DNA from 4 places in the Erwinia sp. SLM-02 genome. Region 1 is predicted to be linked to each of the others. Evidence: predicted binding sites of a transcription regulator. Region 1 holds the regulator's gene; each other region holds the start of a gene.
The links. The regulator CRP, encoded in region 1, controls carbon source genes, mostly activating them, when cyclic AMP is high. The targets are predictions, from matches to a motif close to ATGTGANNNNNNTCACAT.
Positions count from the first base shown of each region.

Region 2: a site for CRP is predicted at 1,763-1,780, ahead of rbsD (D-ribose pyranase). Genes of this name have one in related genera too.
Region 3: a site for CRP is predicted at 1,634-1,651, ahead of yrbN (protein YrbN). Genes of this name have one in related genera too.
Region 4: a site for CRP is predicted at 2,185-2,202, ahead of rhaS (HTH-type transcriptional activator RhaS). Genes of this name have one in related genera too.

Region 1 is NZ_JAQISN010000004.1:410,169-413,960, reverse strand. It holds gene PGH32_RS21050 (amidohydrolase) at 1-1,069, opposite strand, end outside; gene crp (cAMP-activated global transcriptional regulator CRP) at 1,618-2,250, shown strand; gene PGH32_RS21040 (YccS/YhfK family putative transporter) at 2,310-3,792, shown strand, end outside.
Region 2 is NZ_JAQISN010000004.1:5,930-9,721, forward strand. It holds gene rbsA (ribose ABC transporter ATP-binding protein RbsA) at 1-1,257, opposite strand, end outside; gene rbsD (D-ribose pyranase) at 1,265-1,684, opposite strand; gene PGH32_RS19355 (cholesterol oxidase substrate-binding domain-containing protein) at 1,930-3,552, shown strand; gene PGH32_RS19360 (hypothetical protein) at 3,594-3,792, opposite strand, start outside.
Region 3 is NZ_JAQISN010000003.1:95,101-98,892, forward strand. It holds gene pnp (polyribonucleotide nucleotidyltransferase) at 1-548, shown strand, start outside; gene nlpI (lipoprotein NlpI) at 670-1,554, shown strand; gene yrbN (protein YrbN) at 1,664-1,738, shown strand; gene PGH32_RS17325 (DEAD/DEAH family ATP-dependent RNA helicase) at 1,731-3,644, shown strand; gene PGH32_RS17330 (luciferase-like monooxygenase) at 3,716-3,792, opposite strand, start outside.
Region 4 is NZ_JAQISN010000001.1:1,682,414-1,686,205, reverse strand. It holds gene rhaT (L-rhamnose/proton symporter RhaT) at 1-314, shown strand, start outside; gene rhaR (HTH-type transcriptional activator RhaR) at 353-1,222, opposite strand; gene rhaS (HTH-type transcriptional activator RhaS) at 1,234-2,058, opposite strand; gene rhaB (rhamnulokinase) at 2,360-3,792, shown strand, end outside.

The sequences.
Region 1 (3,792 bases):
TCTGTTCGTTTCCGGAGCCAATAAACAGGAAGCATCCGGGGATCACCTGCTGGTAGGCTGAAAAGTCTTCACAGCCAAACATCGGATGCGGCATGATTTTCAACGCATCGGCTCCCAGCGTATCGACCACATTTTTTGCGGCAAAGCGGCAGGCATCCGGATGATTGAAGCCCAGCGTATAACCCTTCGTCCAGTCCAGCTTATAGCTCGCCCCGACCGCCGCGGTCATACCACCGAGCATCTGTTCCATCATTTTTGGGATTTCAGTACGCGTTTTTTCACTCAGCGTGCGCAGCGTGCCTCTGAGATGCGCCGTATCCGGAATAACGTTGTAGCCCCCGTCGGCCATAAAACTGGCGATACTGAGCACGGCGCCCTCGTTAGGATCCAGCCTGCGTGAAACGATTTGCTGCAGCTCCTGGACTACCCCGGCCCCTAACACCACGGGATCGCACGCCGTATGTGGCAGAGCGGCATGCGAGCCTTTCCCCTGCAGGATCAGATCGAAATTATCACTGGCCGCGCTGAAAACACCTTCGGTGTAACTCACCGTACCGGTTGGAAATGCCGGCATCACGTGCAGGCCAAAAATCATCGAAACTCCGTCAAGCACGCCCAGAGAGACCAGCTCCTGCGCCCCGCCCGGCGGAACCTCCTCCGCATGTTGAAAAATAAACTTCACCGTCCCGGCAATCTGTTTTTGCAGCTGGCAGAGCGCCCAGGCCGCGCCCATCAGCATGGCCGTATGCGAATCATGACCGCAGGCGTGCATGACCCCGTCATTGCGCGAGGTAAAAGGCTCCTGGTTCAGCTCGTGGATCGGCAAGGCATCCATATCGGCACGCAGCGCGATACAGGGGCCGGGGCGCGCCCCTTTTAACTCCGCCAGCACGCTGTTTGGCGTAGGGCGGGTGAGCGTTAATACGCCAAACTGCTGGAGCTCACCGGCAACATAATCCGCCGTCTTTTGCTCATGAAAGGAGAGCTCGGCATTTTGATGAATATGCCGACGCCATTGCAGCACTCGTGGGGTGATTTCCTGAATCAGTGACGCGATTTGAGATTTCATAGTTACTCCTTTAACGGTGAGAGGCGCTTCCAGCATGACTCCATCCGATGGCGACCTTCACCGTCAGCAGGGAACGGCATGACACCGGTAGCGCGGATACCGTGATAGAAGCATAAAATAGCGTCATCTCCGTGACGAACCGTGCCATAGCGTGATTGTTTATCGACCGTGATCCCCGTGGCAACGAGGCAAATCAGGGAGGTCGCGGCAGGCCTGCACACCGCTTTACCCGCAACAGAAAAGGCCGCTCCGCCTTTTAGCACCCTGCTGAAGCGAGACAACATGAGACAACACGAGACAGCCAGGTCAAGCTGTGCTACAAACGGTGCTGTATTAATATTCTGGCATTGCAATGCATGGTGAAAACGGGACAACAGGATGAGCCAGACTCTTAATGGTATGGCCCGTTTGATTTTCCTATGGGAAGCGCCTGACAGGGAATTCCGTCCCTGTTTACCCGAAATATTTCAAAAAGCAGTTAACATTTCTGCAACCTGAGTGATAAAAAGGGTATATTTAGGCACGATTACAATAGAGGATAACAGCGAATGGTTCTCGGCAAACCGCAAACAGACCCAACACTCGAATGGTTCCTGTCACATTGCCATATTCACAAATATCCATCCAAAAGCACCCTGATTCATCAGGGTGAAAAGGCAGAAACCCTCTACTACATCGTCAAAGGCGCAGTAGCGGTGCTGATCAAGGATGAAGAAGGCAAAGAAATGATTCTTTCCTACCTCAATCAGGGCGACTTCATTGGCGAACTGGGTCTTTTCGAAGAAGGCCAGGAACGTAGCGCGTGGGTGCGCGCAAAAAGTGCCTGTGAAGTAGCTGAAATCTCTTATAAAAAATTCCGTCAGCTGATTCAGGTTAACCCTGACATTCTGATGCGTCTTTCTTCGCAGATGGCACGCCGTCTGCAGGTCACCTCTGAGAAGGTCGGTAACCTCGCCTTCCTGGATGTGACGGGGCGTATTGCACAAACGCTGCTGAATCTGGCCAAACAGCCAGATGCCATGACCCACCCGGATGGTATGCAGATCAAAATCACCCGTCAGGAGATCGGCCAGATCGTGGGCTGTTCTCGTGAAACCGTGGGCCGTATTTTGAAAATGCTGGAAGATCAAAACCTGATTTCCGCGCACGGTAAAACTATCGTGGTTTACGGTACGCGCTAAGCGGTTCTGACTCTGGGGCGCGACAGCCTGGTCGCGCCCTTTTTTATGTGGTGTTAGGCATGTGGCGGAGAATCATTTATCACCCTGAAGTCAACTATGCACTGCGGCAAACGTTGGTGCTGTGCCTGCCGATAGCCATTGGCTGGCTGCTGGGCGATCTCAGACAGGGTTTACTCTTCTCGTTAGTTCCCGCCTGCTGCAACAACGCCGGTCTTGATACCCCCCATAAACGCTTTTTTAAACGCCTGATTATTGGTGGCAGCCTGTTTGCCTTCTGTAGCTTTCTGATCCTGTATGCGGGCGAAAAAGGGGTGCCGTTGCCGATCATTATGCTGGTGATGGCTCTGTTGCTGGGCGTCACTGCGGAAATCAGTCCGCTGCACGGTCGGCTGCTTCCCGCTTCGTTAATTGCCGCCATTTTCACCCTCAGCCTTGCCGGCAGAGTCCCCCTCTGGCAGCCCCCGCTGCTCTATATTCTCGGCACCATTTGGTACGGCCTGTTCAACTGGCTGTGGTTCCGGCTGTGGAAAGAGCAGCCGATGCGGGAAACGCTAAGCCTGCTCTACCGCGAACTGGCCGACTACTGCGAGGCAAAATATACGCTGCTGACCCGGCTGACCGATCCGCAGACCGCGCTTCCGCCGCTGCTGGCTCGCCAGCAAAAAGCGGTTGACCTGATTAATACCTGTTATCAGCAGATGTATATGCTGTCCGCCAGCCAGGATAACCACTACCAGCGGCTGACGCGTGCATTTCAGGTGGCGCTGGATCTGCAGGAGCATATTTCGGTCAGCCTGCATCAGCCGGAAGAAGTTCAGAAACTGGTGGAGCAAAGCCACGCCGAGGCGGTGATCCGCTGGAACGCACAGACCATTGCCGCCAGGCTGCGGGTGCTGGCCGATGACATTCTCTATCATCGCTATCCTGAACGTTTCACCATGGACAAACCGCTGCAGGCGCTGGAAAAAATATCCCGGCAGAACAAAGACAATCCGGTGGGCAATTTCTGTTATTACCACTTCAGCCGTATCGCCCGCGTGCTCCGCACCCAGCGACCGCTGTATCGACGCGATCTGATGGCGGATCGCCAGCGCCGCCTGCCGCTGATCCCGGCCCTGAAAAGCTACCTGTCGCTAAAATCACCCGGCCTGCGCAGCGCGTCGCGCTACGGGATCATGCTGGCCTTTGCCAGCTCGCTGGCGCTGTTTTTTAATCTGCCCAAACCCTACTGGATCCTGATGACGGTGATGTTCGTCAGTCTGAACGGCTACGGAGCCACGCGAGTGCGGATCCAGCACCGTGCCATGGGCACGCTGGCCGGGTTGGTCATTGCGGCCGTGATGCTACGCCTGCACGCGCCGGAATCGGTGATGCTGCTGGTGATGCTGGCCCTGACGCTGATTGGTAACCTGTTTATCCGTAAGTTCTACGGCTGGGCCACCATCGGCTTTACCATCACCACGGTATTTACACTGCAGCTGCTGTCGCTGAACGGCGCGCAGCTGCTTGTACCGCGCCTGATGGATACGCTGATTGGCTGTC
Region 2 (3,792 bases), 400 kb from region 1:
CAGGATCAGCACTTTCGGCCGGGTCATCAGACCACGGGCGATAGCCACTTTCTGCTGGTTCCCGCCGGAAAGCAGGCCGATCGGCTGATTCATTGAGGGGGTTTTGACGTTAAACAGCTTAATAAAGTCCCCGACGGCCAGCTGCTCTTCAGCGTGCTTCAGGCGCCCACCGGTATGGCTGAAATAGTTGAGGGCGGTCAGCGACATGTTCTCTTTTACCGACATCCCCAATACCAGGCCATCACGCTTGCGGTCTTCAGAGATATAAACGATGCCGTTGAGCAGCCCCTCTTCTGGCGAACGCGCCACCACCGTTTTGCCGTCCAGCGTCACCGTACCGGCTGAACGCGGCAGTGCGCCGTACAGCACCTTCATTAATTCGGTACGCCCCGCGCCCATCAGGCCTGCCACGCCGAGGATCTCCCCTTTACGCAGGGTAAAGCTGACATCGTCAACGCCGGAGCCGCTGAGGTGCTCCACCTTCAGACGAATATCACCCGGCGCTTTATCCAGCCGCGGATACTGTTCTTCCAGCTTGCGGCCCACCATCATTTCGATCAGCGACTCTTCGCTCAGCGTATTCACCTCACGCTCGGCAATAAACTGACCGTCACGGAAAATGGTCACATCATCGCAAACCTCAAAAATCTCTTTCATGCGGTGGGAGATATAAACGATGCCGCAGCCCTGCGCCTTCAGCTCGTTGATCACGCGGAACAGCGAAGCGGTTTCAGTATCGGTCAGGGCATCCGTTGGCTCATCCATAATGATGACTTTGGACTCGAAGCTCAGCACTTTGGCAATCTCAACCATCTGCTGATCGCCGATCGACAGATCGCCCACCAGCTTGTGGCTGTTAAAGCGCAGATTGAGGCGTTTCAGCAGCGCATCCGCCTTCTCGTGCATCGCCTTCCACTGAATGCAGCCAAAGCGATTGACGAACTCCCGGCCGAGGAAAATATTTTCCGCAACGCTCAACTGCGGGATCAGGTTGAGTTCCTGATGGATGATGCCAATTCCGGCTTCCTGAGATGCCTTAGGGCCGTTGAACGTCGTTTCTTTACCCAACCACTCAAAACTCCCGGCATCGCGCGCATAGATCCCGGTCAGGACTTTCATCATGGTGGATTTACCCGCCCCGTTTTCCCCTACCAGTGCCATCACGCGGCCCGGATAAACGGAAAGTGCGGCCCCCGACAGCGCTTTCACGCCGGGGAAGGATTTCTCAATGCCTTTCAGCTGCAGTAAAGGTTGCATAACGGCCTCAGAAGGTCACGCCAGCGTTAAGGATGATATTCGCATACGGAGAGCACTCCCCGCTGCGAATAACAGCCTTACTACGTTGTGTTTGCTGTTTGAACTGTTCGTGACTGATATAGCTGATACTTATCGTATTACCCTGGTGTTGTTGCAAAGATTCGAGCAGGGCGATCAGTTCGCTATGGAGCTGCGGATTATGCTGCACAATCTCTTCCGCAAGGATGGCACTCTCAACCTGCATTTCTTCAGTCACCGTTTTGGTTACCTGTAAAAAACTGGGAATACCGTGAGTCAGCGCGAGATCGATGCGCTGCGGCCCCTGTGGAACAGGCAGGCCAGCATCACCGATGGTCAGGCTGTCAGTATGTCCTAAACGGGAAACCACGGACGAAATATCAGAATTCAGTAAGGTGCCTTTTTTCATCTTTCACTCCAGAGCGAAACGTTTCGCTGACTGCAGTTTAAGCAACGGAAAGGGGAAAACAATCGTCAAATTGTGAAAATGTGATCGCCATCGAAACGTTTCGCCAGCGAGATGAAGCCCCAATCTCAGGTGGATATCTTCCCCTCTCACAGACTAAACAATGACCAGAGGACGGATTATTCATTGCAGCCATGTAGAGTAACCGGGCAGTAAAAAAAACCACTTTATTTTAAAAGGAATTTAAAATGTCGTTAAATGAAAGATTCAACAAAATAAAAAAAACCTATGAGGATTACGAAAACTGGTCTGGTGAGGTAACCGGTCATCACATTCTTTGCTGCCATCCGGCTAATGAAGATCAGTTGCTGGATATTGTTAACTGGGCTAAAGAAAATAACAGAAAAATCAGACCTGTGGGAATGAAACACAACTGGTCTCCACTCACTATTGCCAATGGAGAGAATAACAGCAGCGTTATTCTCGTTGATCTGAAAGGAACAGTAACGAAAGTTCTCATTGAGAAAATGGGTGAACATGCTCTGGTAACGGCTAAAGCGGGAATTACCATGCAGGATTTTGTCACCCAGCTTGAAACACAAAAACTGGGTTTCGTAGGAATGCCCGCCCCGGGAGATCTGACACTGGGTGGCGTTCTGGCTATTGGTGGACATGGCACCAGCATTCCAGCTAAAAATGAAAAAACGCCTCCGGGCGGATCCTATGGTTCAATGAGCAATTCAATTATTTCTCTAAAGGCCGTGGTATGGAATAGCGAAACTGAAAGTTATGAGTTAAAACTTTTTCAAAGGAAAGATCCGGAAATTTCCGCCTTCATGGTTCACGTTGGCAGAGCATTAATTTTTGAAGTTACTTTGCAGGTCCCTCGCAACCAGCGCCTGCGCTGTATAAGTTATGTCAACATTACTGCTGATGAGCTTTTTGCAAAAGAGAGTAGCGGAGATAAAACGTTCAGTTATTTCCTCGACCAGTATGGTCGGGCCGAAGCGATATGGTTTCCTTTCACAGAAAAACCCTGGCTTAAAATATGGACTATCGCTCCCGTTTACCCTTCCAAATCACGTCCTGTTCATTCACCATTTAACTATGGGTTTTCTGATAACCTCCCATTAAAAGTCTCCAATCTGATAAAGAAAATTAATAATGGTCAGCCACAACTCACCCCTTCCCTTGGCCAACTTCAGGCAGAGCTGGTCAATATTGGCCTGGGGGCAACGAACGCCTTTGACCTGTGGGGCTGGAGTAAAGATCTGCTGATGTACGTCAAACCCAGCACGCTAAGGGTCACTGCAAACGGCTATGCCATTCTGACGCAAAGAGAAAATATTCAGAGCGTAATTTACGACTTTGTTAGCCATTACCGAAAAATGGTTACTGACTATAAAGGTCGTCACTCGTGGCCAATGAATGGTCCGATTGAAATCCGGGTTTCCGGGTTAGACAAACCGGATGAGACGCTTGTGGCTGGTGCAGTAACGCCAGCATTATCTGCAGTAAAACCCGATCCGGCCCATCCTGAATGGGATGTTGCCGTCTGGTTGGATATCTTGTCTATGCCGGGAACCCCGGATGCCTGTAAATTTTATAACGAAATGGAATCGTGGATATACTCCCACTTCAGTAATAAAGATTGTGGCGTTCGCGTTGAATGGAGTAAAGGCTGGGGATATAGCGATACGGCAGCCTGGGATAATCAGGAAAGGATGCAGAATACCATACCGTCCTCACTCAGCGGAGGAGATAACATGAGTATGGATTGGAATATGGCCGTAAGTACACTTAACGAGTACGACCCGTACAAACTATTCTCGTCTCCCTTCGTCGAAAAACTTTTTAATATGTATGCATAATAAAAAAACCTCCATGTAATGGAGGTTTTTTTCATGGGTTATTAACCGCCCCATTCCCAATCATAATGGTAGGTTATACGGCTTGCATCGCCTCCCATCAGGCTACCTATTCCAGCGATCGACTTAGATATACTATAGCCGACTGAGTCCGCGAGATTATGAACACTGCCCAGGCCAAACCGATCAAAAGTTTTGCCTACTGAGGAAACAAGGGTGGTATTCAACACATCATTAGCGACC
Region 3 (3,792 bases), on a different contig from region 1:
GTGCACGTCTGCACATCCTGAGCGTTATGGAACAGGCTATCAGCACCCCGCGCGGCGATATCTCTCAGTTCGCTCCGCGTATCCACACCATTAAGATCAGCGTTGATAAGATCAAAGACGTGATCGGTAAAGGTGGTTCGGTTATCCGTGCGCTGACCGAAGAGACCGGCACGACCATCGAAATCGAAGATGACGGTACCGTGAAGATTGCGGCAACCGACGGTGAAAAAGCGAAATTCGCGATTCGTCGTATTGAAGAAATCACCGCAGAGATCGAAGTTGGTCGTATCTACAACGGTAAAGTAACGCGTATCGTTGACTTCGGTGCCTTCGTCGCTATCGGCGGTGGTAAAGAAGGTCTGGTACACATTTCTCAGATCGCTGACAAGCGCGTTGAGAAAGTGACCGACTACCTGCAGATGGGTCAGGAAGTACCGGTTAAGGTACTGGAAGTTGACCGTCAGGGTCGCGTGCGTCTGAGCATCAAAGAAGCCAGCGAGCAGGCACAGCCTGAAGCAGCAGCTCCTGCGGCACCAGAAGCAGAATAAAGCACCACTATTGAGCTCTCCGTCGTATGGCGGAGAGCTGTTTCATCGCAGGGTTGGATCCCTGTGTGCGGCAGGCGGATGACAGGACGTTCATCCCAATGTTTGTTTGTGGGAGTGGGAAATGAAGCCATTTTTGCGCTGGTGTTTTGTTGCGACAGCTTTAACGCTGGCAGGATGCAGCAACACCAATTGGCGTGAGAACGAAATTTTGGCAGTTCCGCTGCAGCCTACGCTGCAACAGGAAGTCATTCTTGCTCGCATGGAACAAATTCTTGCCAGTCGGTCATTGACCGATGATGAACGCGCACAGCTGTTATATGAGCGCGGAGTGTTGTATGATAGTTTAGGTTTGAGAGCACTGGCGCGGAATGACTTTTCACAGGCGCTATCTATCAGACCGGATATGCCCGAAGTATTCAATTACTTAGGCATATATTTAACGCAGGCAGGCAACTTTGATGCTGCCTATGAAGCGTTCGATTCTGTACTTGAGCTTGATCCAACTTACAATTATGCGCACTTAAATCGCGGTATCGCCCTTTACTACGGCGGAAGATTTAAATTAGCGCAAGATGATCTGCAGGCGTTTTATCAAGACGATCCTAACGATCCCTTCCGCAGCCTGTGGCTGTATCTCACCGAACGTGAGATCGACACAGAACAGGCCAAAGTATCGCTGAAGCAGCGTTACGACAAAGCGGTAAAGGACCAATGGGGATGGAATATTGTCGAGTTCTACCTGGGCGACATCAGCGAAAAAACGCTGACCGAACGCCTCCAGGCAGACGCAACGGATAACACTTCGCTCGCTGAACATCTCAGTGAAACCAACTTCTATTTAGGTAAGTACTACCTAAGTCTGGGGGAGAAGGACAACGCAGAAGCGTTGTTCAAGCTGACGGTCGCTAACAACGTTCATAACTTCGTTGAGCACCGATATGCATTGTTGGAGCTGGCGCTACTCGGCCAGACACAAGACGATTTATCAGAATCTGACCAGCAATAGCTGACGAACTTTTATTGCCTGAACTTTGAAAAGTCATCATCTTCGCGGATGAGGGCATTTTTGTTCGTCGAAACCACTAATTTGAGCCGGTTCACACTTTTTGATGAAAATGACTGAAAATTTTCACGACGAGTTATGTAGACTGGCCGCCGAAATCTACGAGGCACGTGTACTACATGACTGATATTCAAACCACTTTTTCCGACCTTGGCCTGAACGCTGACATCCTTGAATCACTGAACGGTATGGGCTACGTGAAGCCTTCCCCAATCCAGGCTGAGTGTATTCCTCACCTGCTGGCGGGCCGTGACGTTCTGGGTATGGCGCAGACCGGGAGTGGTAAAACTGCGGCATTCTCCCTGCCGCTGCTAAACAACATTGATGCAACTGTTAAAGCACCACAGATTCTGGTGCTGGCTCCGACCCGCGAACTGGCGGTCCAGGTAGCTGAAGCCGTAACCGAATTCTCTAAACACATGCGTGGCATTAACGTTGTGGCCCTGTACGGCGGCCAGCGTTATGACGTGCAGCTGCGCGCTCTGCGTCAGGGACCACAGGTTGTTGTTGGTACCCCAGGCCGTCTGCTGGACCACCTGAAGCGTGGCACGCTGGACCTGTCTAACCTGCGCGGTCTGGTACTGGACGAAGCTGACGAAATGCTGCGTATGGGCTTCATCGAAGACGTTGAAACCATCATGGCGCAGATCCCAGACGGTCATCAGACCGCGCTGTTCTCAGCAACCATGCCGGAAGCGATTCGCCGTATTACCAAGCGCTTCATGAAAGATCCACAGGAAGTGCGCATTCAGTCAAGCCTGACTACGCGTCCTGACATCAGCCAGAGCTACTGGACTGCTTACGGCCGTAAAACCGATGCGCTGACTCGCTTCCTGGAAGCGGAAGATTTCGACGCAGCGATCATCTTCGTGCGTACCAAAAACGCGACGCTGGAAGTGGCCGAAGCGCTGGAGCGCAGCGGTTACAACAGCGCCGCACTGAACGGTGACATGAACCAGGCACTGCGTGAGCAGACTCTGGAACGTCTGAAAGATGGCCGTCTGGATATTCTGATCGCCACCGACGTTGCGGCCCGTGGCCTGGACGTTGAGCGTATCAGCCTGGTTGTAAACTACGATATCCCTATGGATGCCGAGTCTTACGTTCACCGTATCGGCCGTACCGGTCGTGCGGGTCGTGCTGGCCGCGCACTGCTGTTCGTTGAGAACCGCGAGCGTCGCCTGCTGCGTAACATTGAACGCACCATGAAGCTGACCATTCCTGAAGTGGATCTGCCTAACGCAGAACTGCTGGGTGAACGCCGTCTGGCTAAGTTCGCAGCAAAAGTACAGCAGCAGCTGGAAAGCAGCGATCTGGAACAGTACCGTGCCCTGCTGGCTAAAATGCAGCCGGAAGAAGAGCTGGACATCGAAACTCTGGCCGCAGCACTGCTGAAAATGGCACAGGGCGAACGTCCTCTGATCGTTCCTGCTGATGCTCCACAGCGTCCACGTCGTGAATTCCGTGAGCGTGACGATCGTCGCGGCGACCGTCCTGAGCGTGGCCCACGTGAAGCACGCGGTGAGCGCGATGGCGACCGTCCACGTCGTGAACGTCGTGAAGTTGGCGATATGGAAGTGTACCGTATTGAAGTTGGCCGTGATGATGGTGTTGAAGTTCGTCATATCGTTGGCGCGATTGCTAACGAGGGCGATATCAGCAGCCGTTACATCGGTAACATCAAGCTGTTCGGTACCCACTCGACTATCGAGCTGCCAAAAGGCATGCCGGGCGAAGTGCTTCAGCACTTTACCCGTACGCGTATTCTGAACAAACCAATGAATATGCAGCTGATTGGTGATGCACAGCCACGCAGCGATCGCGGCGGTGAGCGTCGTCCTGGCGGCCCGGCCCGTGGTGGCTTCGGCAGCGGCGAGCGTCGTGAAGGCGGTCGTGGTGGTGAAGGCGGTCGTCGCTTCAGCAACGAGCGTAGCGGTGAGCGTCGTCCAGGCGGCTTCAGCCGTGACGGTGGCAACCGTGGCCCACGTCGCGAAGAAGGCGGCAGCGCGCCAGCCCGTCGTCGTGATGCATAATCACTGACGCCAAATAAAAAACCAGCCCTCGGGCTGGTTTTTTTATGTCTGTCACTCGCGAAAAAAGACAACTACAGCGAGTTTCGTACCTGCATGGCCAGCTCAAAAGAATAAAGGCGAGCTTCAGGATCGAAAATCTGGCCGTTAA
Region 4 (3,792 bases), on a different contig from region 1:
ACCTGTCGGTTAAAGCCGACTTCTCGGTGGCAAAACCGCTGCTGTTCGCTAACATCGGCCTGTCGCTGCTTGGCGGCACGATGTGGTATCTGCAGTTCTTCTTCTATGCCTGGGGCCACGCCCGCATACCGGCGCAGTATGATTTCGTCAGCTGGATGCTGCATATGAGCTTCTACGTACTGTGCGGTGGCCTGGTGGGCCTGCTGCTGAAAGAGTGGAGCAACGTTGGGCGCAGGCCGGTACGCGTGCTGAGCGTGGGCTGCGTGGTGATCATCCTTGCGGCTAACATCGTGGGGATGGGAATGGTGTCATAGCGTTATCGTGACGTTGTCACAAAAGGCTGGCCTTCGGGTCAGCCTTTTGCATTATGCAGGCGATGCGCCTCGCCGCTGCTGATAAAGCGCTGACGCCAGGCACTGGGGGTGAAGCCGGTTTCGCGGGTAAAGACCACCGAGAAGTAGTTACTGTCATCAAACCCGCAGCGCGAGGCCACCTCGCCAATCAGCAAATCGCCGCTACGCAGCAGGTATTTTGCCTGGCAGAGCTGCAGCTGGCGGAGATAGTGGCCGATGGTCATGCCGGTTTGCTGGCGAAACAGCTGCTTAAGCGCCCGCTCGGACAGGCGATGCTGCTGGCAAAACGTGGCGAGATCGAAGGGGCTGGCGATATGGCCCTGAAGCGCCGCCATCAGCAGATCCAGCTGTTCACCCTCCGGCAGCTGCCACGGCAGATCGGAGGCGTAGCGATGGCGCTGTAAAATGAGCGCCAGCTGCAGGAACAGCGCTTCGGTCAGCTGTCTTGAAAGCAGGTCGCTTTTGCGGCTTTCCACTTCCAGCTGCTTAATCACCCCGCGCGCCAGCGCCATCCCGCGGGTGGTCAGCCGCCAGCATCCCTCGTTGCGGGCAGGCAGCAGCTGCTGCCAGTCCAGCGCCAGCTGGAAGCGTTCCGGGCAGTAGATAATATTATCCAGCACCAGATCCTGCACCGACTCGTAGCTGTGGCAGTCATCGGCATGCAGATAAAAGATATCGCCGCAGGTGACCGGCCACGGGCGATCGTTCATCACGTGCAGGCCGTTACCGCGCCAGACCAGCACGATCTCATTGAATTCGTGAACGTGGGGCGGAAAGGAGGGCTGCGGCGTGCGTTCGGCCACCGCAACCGGCATCTGTTCAGCGGGAATATAGTCGGCTCTGGCCAGCCGCAGGGGGGCAGTCACCATGCATATCCTTTTCAGTCATTTTGCCGCAGTGTACGCGGAGAGCAGCCAAACTCCCGTTTAAACAGCGTAGAAAAGTGATTGCTGTCACCAAAACCGCAGTGAAAGGCAATATCCGTCACCCGCATCTCACTGTGGCGCAGCAGATGGCGCGCCTCCAGCAGACGCAGGCGATTGAGGTAGCGCTGCGGCGTACTGCCGGTCTGCTGTTTCAGCTGGCGATGCAGGGTACGCAGCGACAGCGAAAAGCTGTCCGCCAGGTGCTCCCAGTCCACTTCTTCACTGAAGTGTTCGGCAAGCCAGTCAAGCAGCGCGCGCAGGCGACCCTCCTGGTCGTCGGGCTGCGCTGCACTGCGGCCCTGATGCAGCAGCACCAGCAGCTGCATAAAGCGCATTTCCTGCGCGGCCTGGCCCGCGATGCCCGCAGGCGTCGGGGGGCTGACCAGCCCGTCGATCAGCTGGCGGGCCTGCACCAGCACTTTGTTGCCGATGCGCCAGTGCGACGGGTAAACCCCGTCATGCTCGGCGGGCAGCAGATGCTGTAGGCCGGTGAGAAAACGGAACGCCTCGGGGCCGCGATACAGCACGTTGGTCAGGGTGAGATTCTCCGTTTGTTCATACATATGGCGGTCATGATTACGTACAAAGCACACGCAGCCGCTGCACAGCGGCTGCGACTGGCCGTTGAACACGTGGATCCCGGCACCCTGTTCCACAATCACAATTTCGTGAAAATCATCGTGATGATGCTCAGGAAATGCCCCCTGCGGCGCGCGGGGTTCGATAGCCACCGGGCTGTGACCGGAAGGGAAGAAATCTGCACTGTGTAACACGGTCATGATGGTTTCCTCGTAACATGCCTGCAACAGAGTGTACGGAGCCGCGAGCACGCCCACCTTGAATTTTTGACGGTAAATCTCTGCCAGGGCGCTAATTTTTAAAGAAATGGCCGGAAACATTGAGAAATGCGGCAGGCATCACATCCCGCATTGCAAAGCGGCCGGGATGCAAAAATGTGAACTGCTTCACGTTCATCTTTGCCATCCTGCCAGCTGGGCAAACGCGCTGGCAGTAGTGAAAAGGTGACAAAAGCGCCCTGTTTTTACACTGGTGACATCGAATCATCAGGAAGTAAATCATATGACTGTTCGTCACCTTGTGGCCGTCGACCTTGGCGCATCCAGCGGTCGCGTTATCCTGGCCCGCCACGATCTGCACAGTGAAAATATCACCCTGGAAGAGGTTGGCCGCTGCGTCAATCATCTGGTCACCGTCGATAATCATCAGTGCTGGGATCTGGATGCGCTGGAAGCCTTTATCGTTGCCGCGCTGGAGAAGCTGGACCGTCAGGGGATCCGGGTGGACAGCATCGGTATTGATACCTGGGGCGTGGACTATGTGCTGCTGGACGAGCAGGGCGAACGCGTGGGGCTGCCGATTGCCTACCGCGATGAACGCACCCACGGGGTGATGGCGGAGGCGGCCCGCGAGCTGGGCCACGAGGATATCTATCAGCGCACCGGCATTCAGTTCCTGCCGTTTAACACGCTGTATCAGCTGCGCGCGCTGTGCCGCGATAACGCCCCTGACCTGGCCCGTGTCGCGCATGCGCTGCTGATCCCCGACTATCTGCATTTCCGCCTGACCGGCAAGCTCAACTGGGAATACACCAACGCCACCACCACCCAGCTACTGAACATTCGCAGCGGAGAATGGGACCGGGATCTGCTGAACTGGACCGGGGCAAATCCGGCCTGGTTCGGCAAACCGTCCCAGCCGGGTCGCGAGGTGGGACGCTGGCACAGCCCGTCAGGGCAGGCCGTTCCGGTGATCGCCGTGGCCACCCATGATACCGCCAGTGCGGTTCTGGCGGCCCCGCTGGCTGATTCACAGGCGGCGTACCTCAGTTCGGGTACCTGGTCGCTGATGGGCTTCGAGAGCCGGGAACCGTTTACCTCAAAGGCGGCGCTGGCGGCCAACATCACCAATGAAGGCGGTGCCGAAGGCCGCTACCGGGTGCTGAAAAATATCATGGGTTTGTGGCTGCTGCAGCGCGTATGCGACGAGCTGGCGATTAACGATCTCTGCCAGCTGATTGCCGATGCCGAACGGCAGCCGGTCTGCCAGTGGCTGATCAATCCCAACGACGATCGCTTTCTAAATCCGGCCAGCATGGTGCGGGAGATCCAGGATGCCTGCGCCGAGCAGGCGATGCGGGTGCCGGCCACGCCCGCCGAGCTGGCGCGCTGTATTTTCGACAGCCTGGCGCTCTACTACCGGGAAGTGCTGCTGCAGCTTGAACGCCTGCGCGGCAGAGCATTCAGCCAGCTGCATATCGTCGGCGGCGGCTGCCAGAACCAGTTTCTTAACCAGCTGTGCGCCAACGCCTGCGGCATTCCGGTGTATGCCGGGCCGGTGGAAGCCTCCACGCTCGGCAATATCGGCAGCCAGCTGATCGCCCACGGCGATGTGGCGGACGTCAGCGCTTTTCGCCAGCTGATCGCACGTAATTTTCCTCTCATTCGTTTTGATTTCCAGGGCAGTGAGGCGTTTCGCCGCAGTCGGGAACGCTT